Regions from separate parts of the Paenarthrobacter sp. TE4293 genome, predicted to be linked through region 1. Evidence: predicted binding sites of a transcription regulator. Region 1 holds the regulator's gene; each other region holds the start of a gene.
What was found. The regulator Rex, encoded in region 1, represses fermentation and respiration genes when NADH is low (regulators of the CRP and FNR family bind a similar motif). The targets are predictions, from matches to a motif close to CTTGTGAANNNNTTCACAAG.

Region 1 (4,626 bases):
CTCCATGGAAGGCATGCGGGGCGTCATCGGCGTAAGCGCCATTGTAGGTGCCGTGGTTGGCCTCGGCCTCTACGCGCTGGTTGCTTTCCCGGTTCGCAAGGGCAAGAACTGGGCAAGGATCCTGGGCACCGTGTTCGCCGCCATCTCGGTCCTCGGCCTCACTGGCCTCTTCCAGTTCGGCGCTACCTACGGCATCCTGCAGCTCATTGTCATCCTGCTGGGAGTTGCGGCAATTGTCATGCTGTACCTGCCGGCGTCGGCTCCGTACTTCCGGAAGCCCCAGCCGTTCAGCGCACCGTACCAGAACCCGTACGGCCGCTAAACACCCTGGTCTTCAGACACTTCAACGCGGGCGCGGACCCGGCCCAGGCTATACAGCCTGGCCCGGTGTCTGCGCCCGTTGTGCGTGGTAGGCCAGGATCTGGAGTTCCGTGGCCATGTCCACCTTCCGGAGGTTGACGTGCGGCGGGACCTGCAGGAGCACCGGCGCGAAGCTGAGGATGCTCCGGATTCCGGCAGCGATCACGCGATCGCACACAGCCTGGGCCACGGTGGCCGGCAACGCCAGCACCACCATGTTGGTATGGGTGCGCTCCAGGACCCGCTCGAGTTCGGCGGAATCGCTGACCCGCAGCCAGCCGACTTCGTTGCCGATCACCATAGGGTCGGCGTCGAAGATCGCTACGACATCGAAGCCCCTGGACTCAAAGCCGCCATAGCGGGCCAGGGCCTTGCCGAGGTTACCAGCGCCGACAATCGCGACTTTCCAGTCGTGGGTCAGGCCGAGTGCGGCCGCAATGTGCCGGCTCAGGTACTGCACCTCATAACCGACGCCGCGCGTCCCGTAGGAGCCCACATAGGAAAGGTCCTTGCGGAGCGTGGACGAGCTCACCCCTGATGCTTCCGCCAACGCATCCGACGAGACCCGCTCGACGCCTTCGGCCAAAAGGGAGTTGAGCGCGCGCAAATAGAGAGTCATCCGGGCCACAGCCGCGGGCGGGATCTGCTTGGTGGCAGGTTCGTTATCCCCGGTTGTTGCTTCCGGGGACGGTTCCAGCGCAGTCACGGTATTCTCCATTGCGTCGCTTTGTTGTTCCACTCTATGACCCCCGGCCGGACTCAACAAAAGCCATTACTTGCGGGTAACCGCACCCTCAGCCCTCCAGGACTTTCTTGAGGGTCCGGGTAAGCCGCTGCTCATCGATGGTCCAAAAATCGCGCTGGATGCCATCCACCAGGACCACGGGAATCTCCTCCGCGAAGCGCTCCTGCAGTTGGGGGTCGCCGTCGATCTTCTGCTCGGTCCACTGCACGCCAAGGCTTTTCGTGACGCGTTCGACGGCGGCACGCGCCTCCGTGCAGAGGTGGCAGTCAGCTTTGGTGAGGAGGACGACGTCGGGAATAGCCATGGAATAACGGTAACCGTCCCGCTCCGCTCCCGGGTGCCGTCAGCGCGGGGCACGGGCAATTGACTAGACTCAAGGCATGCCCGAGGAGAAGAACGCCGCCGTGGTCGCAGATGCCTTAGTGCACAACGACTCAGTGCAGAAGCGCACTGGCGAAGCCGCCTTCTTCGACGTCGACAACACCTTGATGAAGGGTGCGAGCCTCTTCCACGTGGCCCGCAAAATGTATGAACGCAAAGCGTTCACGCTTCAGCAGGCCGCCGGTTTCGCCTGGAAACAGTTCAAGTTCGTCATGCGCGGGGAGAACATGGAGGATGTCCACTCCGTCCGTGACTCCGCGTTGACTCTGGCCGCAGGTATTTCCGTGGACGACATCAAGGCGTTGGGCGAGGAAGTCTACGACGAAATGATCGAGTCGCGGATCTGGCCCGGAACCAAGGCCCTGGCGGAGCAGCACCTCCGGGTCGGCAGGAAGGTTTGGCTGGTGACGGCGACACCCATCGAGGTCGCCACGGTCATCTCCACACGCCTTGGCCTGACCGGCGCCCTGGGCACGGTGGGCGAAGTAGAAGACGGAATGTACACGGGGAAGCTCGTGGGCGACATCCTGCACGGTCCTGCGAAGGCGATCGCAGTCCAACTCGTCGCCGATCGGGAGGGCCTGGACCTGGATCATTGCTGGGCTTACAGCGATTCAGCCAACGACATCCCTTTGCTCACCATGGTGGGCCACCCGGTTGTGATCAACCCGGACGGCAAGCTGCGCCGCCACGCGCGCGAGAACAACTGGCCGGTGTATGACTTCCGAGCCGGTCGCCGGGCAGCCACGCTCGGGCTCAAGGCCGCCACGGTGGGCGGAGCGATCTACGGCTTGTGGCGTGGCTTCTCCAGGTTCCGCGGCCCCCGCATCTGACCCCCCTCTCACCAAACCACCCCACCCGGCCAACCCCCTCTCACCAAACCACCCCACCCGGCCAACCCCCTCTCACCAAACCACCCCACCCGGCCAACCCCCTCTCACCAGATGAGTTCGGAAGCGTACCTTGTGGATAACTTCTGCACGCGTTGGCCTTCCTGGGCAACAATGCCCGTATGCGAAAACCGCCGCCCGTGCCTGCCTTGCTGGCTTCTGCTCCCTTCACGATCAACGAGGCCAAGGCTGCGGGCTTGGAGCACCCGCAGCTCAGGAAGCGAACCTCAATCGAAGGTGTGAGCCAAGGAATCTACCGTCCCGCCAACTGGGTCTTTGATCTCGCGGAAGCTGCACGATCCCTCTCAGCTGCGAGTCCGGGCGCGTGGATCTCCCATGTAACCGCCGCCAGGATCCACGGCCTCTTCCTTCCTCCTTGGCTGGCCGACTCCAATGAACTGCACCTTAGTAAGCCAAGCAAGCTCCCGTCAGCGCGCCGTCGGGGCATCATCGGACACACGGTGATCGCGGACGACTCCGAAATCGAGTTCAGCGACGGCATCTGGATGAGCACCCGCCCCAGGACATGGCTGGATTTGGCCCGCCGACTGCCATTGAGAGATTTGGTCTGTGCGGGCGACCAAATCATTCGCATGCCGCGGCAAGAATTTGAAGGACGGAGCACGCCGTTCACTTCAATCGAGGCACTTCGGAAGATGCTTGCCCGCCACAAGAACCTGCAAGGTGTGGTCCGGGCGCGGGAAGCACTTGAATTGATGAGGGTCGGTGCTGACTCCGCTCCGGAAACGATGCTTCGTCTGGCCATGCTCGACGCCGGTCTCGGGGAACCCGAGCTCCAGGTACGACTCCGAGTAGACGACCCGTTCTCTCCATCAGCCGACTTGGGCTTTCGTGCGCGGCGTTTGGCCATTCAGTACGACGGCGAACATCACCTTGAAGACGAACAGTTCTTCAGCGACCGCCGCCGCGACAAAGCCTTCGTGGCGGCAGGCTGGACGGTCCTCGTCTTCGGAAAAGACGATCTGGCAGACGGATTCGCCAAGGCAATACTGCAAATCAAGAAGGCCCTACGGAACGGCTGGATCGATCCTGCCGTTGAGTCGGGTTTCGCGCCGGGACCGTGAACGGGCGCTTCCGTCGACACACCCGAACGGTGAGAGAGCGTCACCAAGAAACCGACAAACGGTGAGAGAGCGTCACCAAGAAACCGACAAACAGTGAGAGAGCGTCACCAGAAAACCGACGAACAGTGAGAGAGCGTCACCAGAAAACCGACGAACAGTGAGAGAGCGTCACCAAGAAACCGACGAACGGTGAGAGGGCGTCCGTAGGGCGAGGCGCGTCGGGGGATGCAAAAATGCCCGCCGCCTTGGGAGGCAACGGGCATTCACGCTTGACGAAGTATCTCTACTTCTTATTGCGGCGCTGGTGGCGGGTCTTACGAAGCAGCTTGCGGTGCTTCTTCTTGGCCATACGCTTGCGGCGCTTCTTAATAACTGAACCCACGAAAGTTCCTTACAAACTAGAAGTTCCTGTCTGTTGGAACAGATCCGCGGAAGCAGACAGTACAACTGACAGATTCTTACATTGACGTAAAACGTTCCTTAACAGAGTACCGCTTCAAAGGGGCACCCCGTGACCACGGTCCGCGGGACGGACTGGGCAGCCTCAGGCGGTCTCGGATTGTCCGTCCACCACAGCACCCTTAAGGTACTGGGCAACGGCCTCTTCCGGAACCCGGAAGGAACGGCCGAACCTCACGGCGGGCATTTCCCCTGAGTGGACCAGGCGATACACGGTCATTTTGGAAACACGCAGGACGTCGGCTACTTCAGCCACCGTCATGAAACGCGCATTCGAGAAGTTAGTCTCTGCGGACATTTCCCATATTCCTTTGCTCTCAGCCGATTAGGACACCCCCAGTAGAACGGTGTGCCGATGCTGAGCCATCAAACAACCATGTGCTAGATACTCTAGAGGCTGATGGGGCCAATGTGAAAGCTTTTCCCGTAAGTGGGATGCCACTCCCCGGCCAACCTTCGCCCATTTCGTGGACTCGCTGCGCAGGAGGCCGCGCGCACGGCACGCTGCGCCGCCAAGCCACGAAACGGTCGCAGCGAAGCCTGTCCCTACGCAGCGGTTGCGACGCGGCGCTTGCGTGCCGAAGCGGCCAGCTGTTCCAGCACCGACGCCGTAACGTCCCATTCCATGCAGGCATCGGTGACGCTCTGGCCGTAGACGAGTTCCTGCTCGCCGGCCAACTGCTTGGCCACATCCAGGTTCTGGGCG
Region 2 (4,626 bases), on a different contig from region 1:
CGACGGCACGCCGGAGGCCGTCGTGAGCGCCGCCGCGGCGAACCACAAGGGCAAAAACGGTGTGCAGGTCCTGGCCGACCGCCTGGCGAAGGGCATCAACACGAAGTCCGGCAGCTGCCTCCGGGACCTCAGCAACCTGGCGTTCGACCTCTGCATCGTGCTGCGGGATCCTGACCATGCCCTGGCAGTTGCGGACTTGCTCAACGTGCTCCCCTTCGACGGGAACCTCGACCGGTGGGCGTCCATCGAGCGGGCGCTGGCGTTGTCCAGTTTCATCTGTCGCGAAGCCGGACAAGCCGAACGTGCCGCGGTCTACGAGAAACTGCTGCGCGCGCCAGAGTCGCAGGAAGAGGACCCGTTCAAGGCCCGGATCAACGCCCGGGTCCGCCAGCGCTCGCTCAACGAACCGAACCTGTACGACAAGGAAATCTTCCGCGCGATCGACAACGGCAACCACGAAGCCGAACGTGATTGGCGGTTCCTTCGCCTGGAAGCCTTGATGTTCCTGCGCGCCCACGGAGGTTCGAAGACCATCGGCGAGGATGAGTTGGCGCGGCGCATCAGCAACGAACTCGAATCGGTGCGGGCCTAGTTTTTCCGCACCGCCGATTCGGGTATTTCAAGACCTGTTATGTGGGCGCGAACGGCGGTAGATTCGGGGCCATGACGAACAATCTGAGCGTTGTGATTAATGCCGACGCGCAGCAGGTTTGGACAATGCTGCGTGAACCGTCGCTGGTGGCCCAATGGCACGGCTGGGAAGCCGACGACCTCACCGACGAAATCAAACAGATCTACTTCAACACCGACGTCGTGGAAGGGCCTGACCATACAAGCCTGACGGTCAACGGCGGAGACGTCTTTGAACTCCACCCCGTTTCCGGAGGCACGGAAGTACGGATCACCCGGGCTGCCCTGGACCACGACTCCGAGTGGGCGGAATGGGATGAGGACATCACCCAGGGCTGGCTAACGTTCCTGCACCAACTGCGGTTTGCCCTCGAACGCCACCCGCACGGGCACCGGCGGACACACTTCATTTCCCTCCCAGGCAAGGGTGGACCGGCGATTGAAAAGCTGGGGCTCGGGGATTTGCCGCCCGTCGGCGAGGAGTACTCGCTCACGCTGTCCACGGGCGAGAAGATTTCCGGCAAGGTCTGGTTCAAGAGCCGGCATCAGGTAGGCCTCACCGTCCACAGCTATGCCGAGCATGGGGACGGCCTGCTGATCGTCGCCGAGCAACTGCCCATTCCGGAGAAAAGGCCCGACGGCGGGTCAATGGTGATTGCCTCCACTTACGATTTGGGGGCCCACACGCTCGCGGACATCCGGTCCTCGTGGGACAACTGGAAGGCTGGGAACTACGGGTCCTAGGGCCCGCCCCGCAGGTTGCTCCCGGTAAAGCTGGCACACTTGATAGCGTGCCAGCTTCCTCATCTGCTCCTGCATCCTCCCCTGCGCTGCCCGGTCTGTCCGATCGGCAATCCGAGTTCTCCTTTTCGGTGGGCAAGCGCCTGACTGAAACGTGCTCGCCGTCGGACGCTCACGTCGACGCCAACGGCGGCGCGTTCCTGGGCCGCACCGGAACCATCACCACACCGCACGGGACCATCCAGACTCCCGCGTTCATCGCCGTCGGGACCAAAGCCACCGTGAAAGCAGTGCTGCCTGAGTCCATCGCCGAACTCGGTGCCCAGGCTGTGCTTGCCAACGCGTACCACCTGTACTTGCAGCCGGGTCCGGAGATCCTCGACGCCGCCGGTGGGCTGGGCGCGTTCATGAACTGGTCCGGGCCGACCGTCACCGACTCCGGGGGATTCCAGGTGATGAGCCTGGGCTCGGGGTTCAAGAAGGTCATTGACATGAAGAACGTCGATTCATCCGGACCCGACGACGCCGTAGCACCGGGCAAGGAACGGCTGGCGCACATTGACGATGACGGCGTCTGGTTCAAGTCGCACCTGAACGGGGACAGGCACCGTTTCTCCCCCGAGATCTCCATGCAGGTCCAGCACCAGATCGGCGCGGACATCATGTTCGCCTTCGACGAGCTGACCACGCTGCAGAATTCGCGGGCGTACCAGGAAGAGTCGTTGGAACGGACGCGGCTATGGGCGCTTCGGTGCCTGGAGGAGCACGCGTCCCTGACCTCTTCCCGTGCGGGCAAGCCGTACCAGGCGTTGTTCGGCGTGATCCAGGGCGCGCAGTACGAGGACCTCCGGCGGAAGGCCTGCCAGGATCTTGGTGCCATGCCCTTTGATGGGTACGGGATCGGCGGCGCACTGGAGAAGGAAAACCTGGGCACGATCGTGCGCTGGTGCAACGAGGAACTTCCCGAGGACAAGCCCCGGCACCTGCTGGGGATCTCCGAACCGGACGACATCTTCACCGCGATCGAGAACGGCGCAGACACTTTCGACTGCGTTTCCCCCACCCGCGTGGCCCGGAATTCCGCGTTCTACACACCGTTTGGCCGGTTCAACCTGTCGGGTGCGAAGTACAAAACGGACTTCGGACCCCTGCAGGACGGCTGCGACTGCTACACCTGCGTGAACTACTCGCGGGCTTACATCCACCACTTGTTCAAGGCCAAGGAAATGCTCTCGGCCACCCTGATCTCCATCCACAATGAGCGCTTCGTGGTGAAGATGGTGGACGACGCCCGCTTGGCCATCGAATCCGGGGATTTCTTCGAGTTCAAGGCCGAGACGCTGGGCCGGTACTACTCGTAGGGTGGCGCTCCGGCGCCGAGATCGCGGGAAGCGTGCGTGCGCGTGCGGAAGATTCCGGCGAACTCACACGGTTCCAGCGAACTCGGCGCAAGCCTAGGCCGCGGCTACCCCGTAGCTGGGCTCGCGCTTCTTGATCCAGCCGACAACCAGCACGGTGACCGGCACGAACAGGAACTCCACGGCGGTCTTGTAGACGAAGCCCACCAGGACGTAGTTGAAGAATGAGCCCGCGTCAGTGATGCCAATGACCGACGCCGCGATGCTGCAGAAGATCAGGGTGTCCACGAATTCGCCCACCACCGAGGACCCCATCAGGCGGGCCCAGAGGCTCTTCTCGCCCGTGCGGGCCTTCATCTTCACCAGTATCCAGGAGTTGATGGTCTGCCCTGCCAGGAAGGCGAGCAGCGAGGCGAGGACGATCTGCGGGACGGGTCCAAGCGCGCCTTCGATGGCTGCCTGCTTGGCCGTTCCGTACTCATCGGTGAAGCCGGGAAGCACGATGATGATCCAGTAGCAGAGGGACGCGAACACGGAGAGCGCGAACGAGGTAATGATGGCCTTGCGCGCGACCTTGAAGCCGTAGACCTCGCTCATGACATCGCCCAGGATGTAGGCCAGCGGGAACAGGAAGAACCCGCCGTCGGTGATGATCGGTCCGAGCACCACACCCTTCGACGCGCCGATATTGGACAGGATCAGCACCACGGCCATGACGGCCAACATGATCCCGAAATACGGGGAACCGATTGAAGCGAAGCGCGGAGCGGGCTTACTCAAAGTACTGGAGCCGGAAGGCGAGGGCATGGGTCATCCATTTCGTAGTGGTTGGCGCAGGCTCCTTGGGTGAGGTGCCCCGCTGTATTAGCACTGTGGTTGGTGGGGCTTTCGGCCCGGCACCGGTCCTATTCTCCCACCCACCAACGCCCTCTCACCTCCCACCCCCTCCCCACCAACGCCCTCTCACCTCCCACCCCCTCCCCACCAACGCCCTCTCACCTCCCACCCCCTCCCCACCAACGCCCTCTCACCTCCCGCCCCCGCTTCTTTTGAACGCGTTCAGAAACTGTGCGATACTCAAACTTGAACACGTTCAAAACAATCAACGGGGAATCGAATGGCAGCAAAAAGTGAGCAGACCCGCCAACTGGTGGCCGACGTCGCCCTGAAGATGTTCCGCGAGGTCGGCTTCGAAAAGACCACCATGCGCGCCATCGCACAGGAGGCCGGAGTCTCGGTCGGCAACGCCTACTATTACTTCGCGTCCAAGGACGAACTGGTCCAGGAGCTGTACATCCAGGTCCAGGATGAACACGCAGTCGTCGCAGCCAAGGCACTCGACGGCGTTCAGGATCTCGCAAGCCGACTCAAGGCTGTGCTCCACACCGGCATCGATGTCATGGAGCCATACCACCAGTTCGGTTCGGACTTCATCGCGACGGCGATCCGACCGTCGTCGCCCGTCAACCCGTTCGGCAAGGCGTCCACCGCCGCCCGCGAGGCCTCGCTCGCGATCTTCCGGTCCGCCGTCGAGGGTTCCTCCCCCGCTGTCGCGAAAAAGCTGCGCGGCGACCTGCCCGAACTGCTGTGGCTGGCCTATATGGGCGTCGCGCTGTTCTGGGTTTACGACCAATCCGAGGGCCAACGCCGCACCCGCAAGCTGATCGACGGTGCCGCACCTCTGGTGGCCCGCGGCCTGTCGCTCGCGAAGATTCCGGGAGTCAGCAAGGTCTTCGACGACGTCCTGGGACTCGTCCGCAACGTCAAGGAGGACTCGTGAAGCCGCGGACCGTGGTGATCGCAGGCGCGACTGGATTCATCGGCAGCTACTTCCAGCGGCGGTTTCTTGAGGAGGGGTGGCAGGTCCGGACCGTTGGGCGTGGCGCGTCGGCTGACG
Region 3 (4,626 bases), on a different contig from region 1:
ACGAAGTCCTTGATGGCCGAATCCCCACCCACCAGGGCAGTCGCGGCGGCCTTCTTCACTTCAGGCGTGCCGACCAGTGCGAGATCCAGGGCGACCTGCCGGGCTTCCTTGATCAGCGCGTCAAGATCGGCACCGGGAGCGGTGAGGGTCGACAGGAGTCCGGGCAATTCCTTGGCGGCTTTTGCGAAGGCTTCCTTGAACGGCTTCTCGGAAGCCACGCTTGCGCTGTCCAGGACATTTCGCGGAACGGCCCGGGCACTCAGGAGGTCGCGATCAGCAGTCAGACGTGTCGTGTCTGCTTTGCGGGCGGCCGCGGCGGTGTTTCGCGCTTGCTCCACGGCCGCTTTGGCCCGATCAGCAACTGCTGCGGTGCCGACAGCGTTGGCCTTAACGTCGTCTTTGACCTGCTGGAGCAGCGAAGTCACGGCGGTCGCCTCGGTGTGATGGTCTGCGGCGACGAACCGGCCGTAGCGGAGGAAGTCCGCGATTGCATCAGGGTTGTTGGTATCCAAGGCTGCCTGGGCTCCGAGCGTAACGGCAGCTACGGGGGAATCGGTCAGGTAGGTTACGGCCTCCCGGTCCTGCCCTTGAGCAATATTTCGCCAGCCTTCAAGAACGAACTTCTCCACTGCTTCGTCGCCGGACTCCAGGACCTTCGATGCAGCAGCCTTAATCCGGGGGTTCTCCACCTCAGTGAAGAACGTCGCCGCAGTGCGCAGATCGCCATTCCACGTCTGGGCCCATCCCACCGAGAGGAAGCCGGCGATGATTGCGGGATCATTCGCCGCCAGGACGTTCTTGGCCGACGAGCGAACATGCGCGCTCCCCCGCTCCGTCAGCTCGGTGACCACCTGCTTGCGGTCCGCTGTCAGCGGCACGTCCTGGCCGCCGTCGACGAATGCCTGGATCGCATCGCTGCCCCCAGCAAGGGCCGTCGCCGCAGCGGCGCGGGTCGCGGGTCCACCCGTCCTCCACAGCTCAAGGACGCCCGCCGCGTCCGACGCCCGCTCCACGTAGGGCAGCGGAGCCTGCGATGCGACCGGGACCTCAAAATCGGGAATGTCGTAGGCGTGCGCGGGGGCAGCAAAGAGCAGGGACGCCCCGGCCGCGAGGGCAACAACGGCAGCGGCCCAACGGCGTCGTGCGCCTCGAAGTACGGAAATCACAAGTCCCCCATCCGGATACGGTGGCAGCGCTGCATTCAAGGGGGGCGACGCTGAAAGCGAGGGATGCCTGACCGTTTGATGAGCTGTCCGCGGTCATCATATCCAACCAGAGGCTATGACTTTCGCCACTCATCACAACCACCCCGACCGGGCAAAACTGCGGTGTCTGCGATCAAAGACACCAAACCCCCGTGAGTCCGATCACAAGCGCCCCAAAAGTGATCTGCTGGATAGCGATCCCCTCCCAAAGACGAGAAGGTTTTACTATGCAACAAACCAAGCTGGCTGCGGAGAGCTCTGTCCTCCAAGCCGCGGGTACGGCGCTCAGCCGAGGCCTGAACGTCCGCCACATCCGCTTCATGGCACTCGGTTCCGCTATCGGCACCGGCCTCTTCTACGGCTCGGCCTCCGCCATCCAGAAAGCCGGCCCGGCCGTCCTGTTGGCCTACATCATCGGCGGCGCTGCCGTGTTCATGGTGATGCGCGCCCTCGGCGAAATGGCCGTCCGACACCCCGTGTCCGGCTCCTTCGGCCAATACGCGTCCAGGTATCTGGGACCGTTTGCGGGCTTTGTGACCGGGTGGACTTACGTGTTCGAGATGGCAATCGTGGCCATTGCCGACGTCACTGCCTTCAGTATTTACATGGGCTTCTGGTTTCCGCAGGTGGACAGATGGATCTGGGTGCTCGCAATCATCCTTTTCCTGGGCGCCATGAACCTGCTCAGCGTGAAGGTGTTCGGTGAGCTGGAGTTCTGGTTCTCGCTGATTAAGGTGGTGGCGATTATCGCCATGATCGTCGGTGGTGCGGCGATCGTTGTGTTCGGTTTCCAAACGGGCGACGGCGGTGGCGTGGCACCGGGATTGGGGAACCTCGTGAACCACGGCGGTTTGTTCCCGAATGGTTTCGAGGGGCTGCTGGCCGCGTTCGCCGTCGTGATGTTTGCCTTCGGCGGCATCGAAACGATCGGCATCACCGCGGGCGAAGCGGCCGACCCCAAGAAAGTCATTCCGCAGGCAGTCAACACTGTGCCGGTCCGCGTACTGCTCTTCTACGTACTGACCCTCGGCGTGCTGATGAGCATCTTCCCGTGGAACGAGATCGGCAGCAGCGGCAGCCCGTTCGTGCAGATCTTCGACGGCCTGGGTATCCCTGCTGCCCCGCACATACTCAACGCCGTGGTCATCACTGCCGCTCTTTCGGCCATCAACAGCGACATTTTCGGTGCCGGCCGCATCCTGTTCGGCCTCGCCCAGCAGGGCCACGCGCCCAAGAGTTTCGGCAAGATCTCCCGGCACGGTGTTCCGTGGATGACCGTGGTGATGATGGGCGGGATCCTGCTGGTGGGCGTCGTATTGAACGCCGTCATTCCGGAAGATGTCTTTGTGCTCATCGCCTCCATCGCGACGTTCGCCACGGTGTGGGTCTGGGTGATGATTCTTGCTTCGCACGTGGCGATGAAGCGGGAGATCAAACGCAAGGGCCTTCCGGCGTCGGAATTCGGTTCTCCGCTCTGGCCCGCTGCGTCCATCCTGACCATGGCGTTCATGGCGATGGTCATCGTGATCCTGGGTGTTTTCGAGGACACGCGGGTAGCCCTGTATGTGGGCGGAACCTGGCTGGTCCTCCTGTTCGTGGCCTACAAGCTGTGGGTCCGCGGTGGCGGCCTGCGGCGCGCAGAGCTGGTGGACGAAACCTCCTAGAAACCCCGCGCCGAAGTGACAGTTAATGCCAATGTTCACGCCGAACATTGGCATCAACTGTCATCTCGCGGAGCTGCTTAGACGGAAGCAGCGGCGGAACGCACGGCCTCGGACAACGGAGTCGACGGGCGGCCGATCAGCTTCTGGAGGTCTCCGCCGGTTACCAGGAGGTCGCCCCGGGCGATGCCCAGATCGGAGTCGGCCAAGATCTCGGCGAAGGCTTCCGGAACACCCACGCTGGTGAGCAGGCCGGCGTAGCCAGCCGCGGGGAGATCGTTGTACACCACTGTCTTACCGGTCGCTGCGCTGATTTCCGCGGCGAGCTCATCCATAGTGAAGGCCTCATCGCCGCCCAATTCGTACACTTTGCCCGCTTGGTCCCCGGCTACCAGGACCGCGGCCGCAGCATGTGCGTAGTCTGCCCGTGAGGCGCCGCTGACCTTGCCCTCACCGGCGCTGCCTGCCAGACTTCCCTGGGCCAGGGTCCCAGGCAGTTGCTCCGTGTAATTCTCCAAATACCAACCATTGCGCAGCAGGACGAACGGCACGCCGGACTCCTTGAGGATGTCTTCGGTGGCCTGGTGCTCGGCCGCCAACTTCATCCCCGTCGTTTCGGCATTGGCGATGCTGGTGTACGCAAGGAGCTCCACGCCTTCCGCTTTGGCTGCCTCGATCACGGTCCGGTGCTGGTCAACCCGCTGACCAACAGCGCTGCTGGAGATCAGCAGGACCTTGGTGGCTCCCTTGAGCGCGTCCGCAACGGAGGAGGGAACCTCGTAGTCCATCTCCTTGACCTGAACGCCACGCGCGGCGAAGTCAGCCAGCTTCCCTACGGAACGGCCCGTGGCCACGATGTCGTCCGCGGGCACCCCGCGTTCCAGGAGTGCTTCCACAACATGGCGACCCAACTGTCCGGTTGCTCCGGTGATAACGATGCTCATGGTTTTCCTCTCCAAGGTTTTTGCTCTGTCATGCTGGTCAACGAGCCACCATTTCAAAAACTTCCCAAAAGAGAGTACGCACTTTAAGGTAAGGTACTGACATGAAAGTAAGTGCTGCACCTGCTCCACTTCCGGCCAGCATCGCCGACGGCGTGTTTCCCGCCGGCTGCCCCAGCCGCACCGTCCTGGACCACATCACCAGCAAGTGGGGCGTGCTCATTCTGCTGTCGCTCTCAGAGGGCGAGCAGCGTTGGAGCGAACTTCGACGCCGGGCTGACGGGATCAGCGAGAAAATGCTGGCCCAGACCCTCAAGACACTTGAAAAGGACGGCCTCGTCCGCCGCGACGCCCAGCCTGTCATCCCACCCCGGGTGGATTACAGCCTGACCGACCGCGGCCGTGAACTCGCCGTCCTGCTCATCCCCCTGGTGACCTGGGCCTTCGACAACGCTGACGAGATCATCAACGGCCAGAATTAGCCCGGAACACCCCGCGGGGGGCGCGCTACCGGGCCGACCAGCCGCCGTCCATGGTGTAGCTCGCGCCGGTGACCATGCCGGCGTCGTCGGAGGCCATCCAGGCTGCCAACGACGCGACTTCTTCCACCTCCACCAGCCGTTTCACCGCTGACTCCGTCAGCATCACCTTGGCCAGGACCTCGGCCTCGGGGATGCCGTGGAGCCGGGCCTGGTCCGCGATCTGCTTCTCCACCAGCGGCGTCCGGACGTAGCCCGGGTTGATGCAGTTGGAGGTAACCCCTCGTTCGCCACCCTCCAAAGCGGTGACTTTGCTCAGCCCTTCCAGCCCGTGCTTGGC

Region 2: a site for Rex is predicted at 3,776-3,795, ahead of QF015_RS13925 (queuosine precursor transporter). Genes of this name have one in related genera too.
Region 3: a site for Rex is predicted at 1,355-1,374, ahead of QF015_RS15215 (ALF repeat-containing protein). Genes of this name have one in related genera too.

What each region holds. Positions count from the first base shown of each region.
Region 1 covers NZ_JBNJRY010000003.1:457,556-462,181, forward strand. The annotation lists gene QF015_RS08405 (hypothetical protein) at 1-322, shown strand, start outside; gene QF015_RS08410 (redox-sensing transcriptional repressor Rex) at 371-1,078, opposite strand; gene QF015_RS08415 (glutaredoxin family protein) at 1,155-1,409, opposite strand; gene QF015_RS08420 (HAD family hydrolase) at 1,486-2,319, shown strand; gene QF015_RS08425 (DUF559 domain-containing protein) at 2,499-3,461, shown strand; gene QF015_RS08430 (30S ribosomal protein bS22) at 3,745-3,843, opposite strand; gene QF015_RS08435 (helix-turn-helix domain-containing protein) at 4,006-4,218, opposite strand; gene QF015_RS08440 (3-deoxy-7-phosphoheptulonate synthase) at 4,467-4,626, opposite strand, start outside.
Region 2 covers NZ_JBNJRY010000006.1:188,551-193,176, forward strand. The annotation lists gene QF015_RS13910 (DUF6707 family protein) at 1-592, shown strand, start outside; gene QF015_RS13915 (SRPBCC family protein) at 664-1,374, shown strand; gene tgt (tRNA guanosine(34) transglycosylase Tgt) at 1,422-2,732, shown strand; gene QF015_RS13925 (queuosine precursor transporter) at 2,826-3,536, opposite strand; gene QF015_RS13930 (TetR/AcrR family transcriptional regulator) at 3,847-4,509, shown strand; gene QF015_RS13935 (TIGR01777 family oxidoreductase) at 4,506-4,626, shown strand, end outside.
Region 3 covers NZ_JBNJRY010000007.1:111,783-116,408, reverse strand. The annotation lists gene QF015_RS15215 (ALF repeat-containing protein) at 1-1,166, opposite strand, end outside; gene QF015_RS15210 (amino acid permease) at 1,433-2,869, shown strand; gene QF015_RS15205 (SDR family oxidoreductase) at 2,947-3,810, opposite strand; gene QF015_RS15200 (winged helix-turn-helix transcriptional regulator) at 3,912-4,289, shown strand; gene QF015_RS15195 (3-hydroxybutyrate dehydrogenase) at 4,315-4,626, opposite strand, start outside.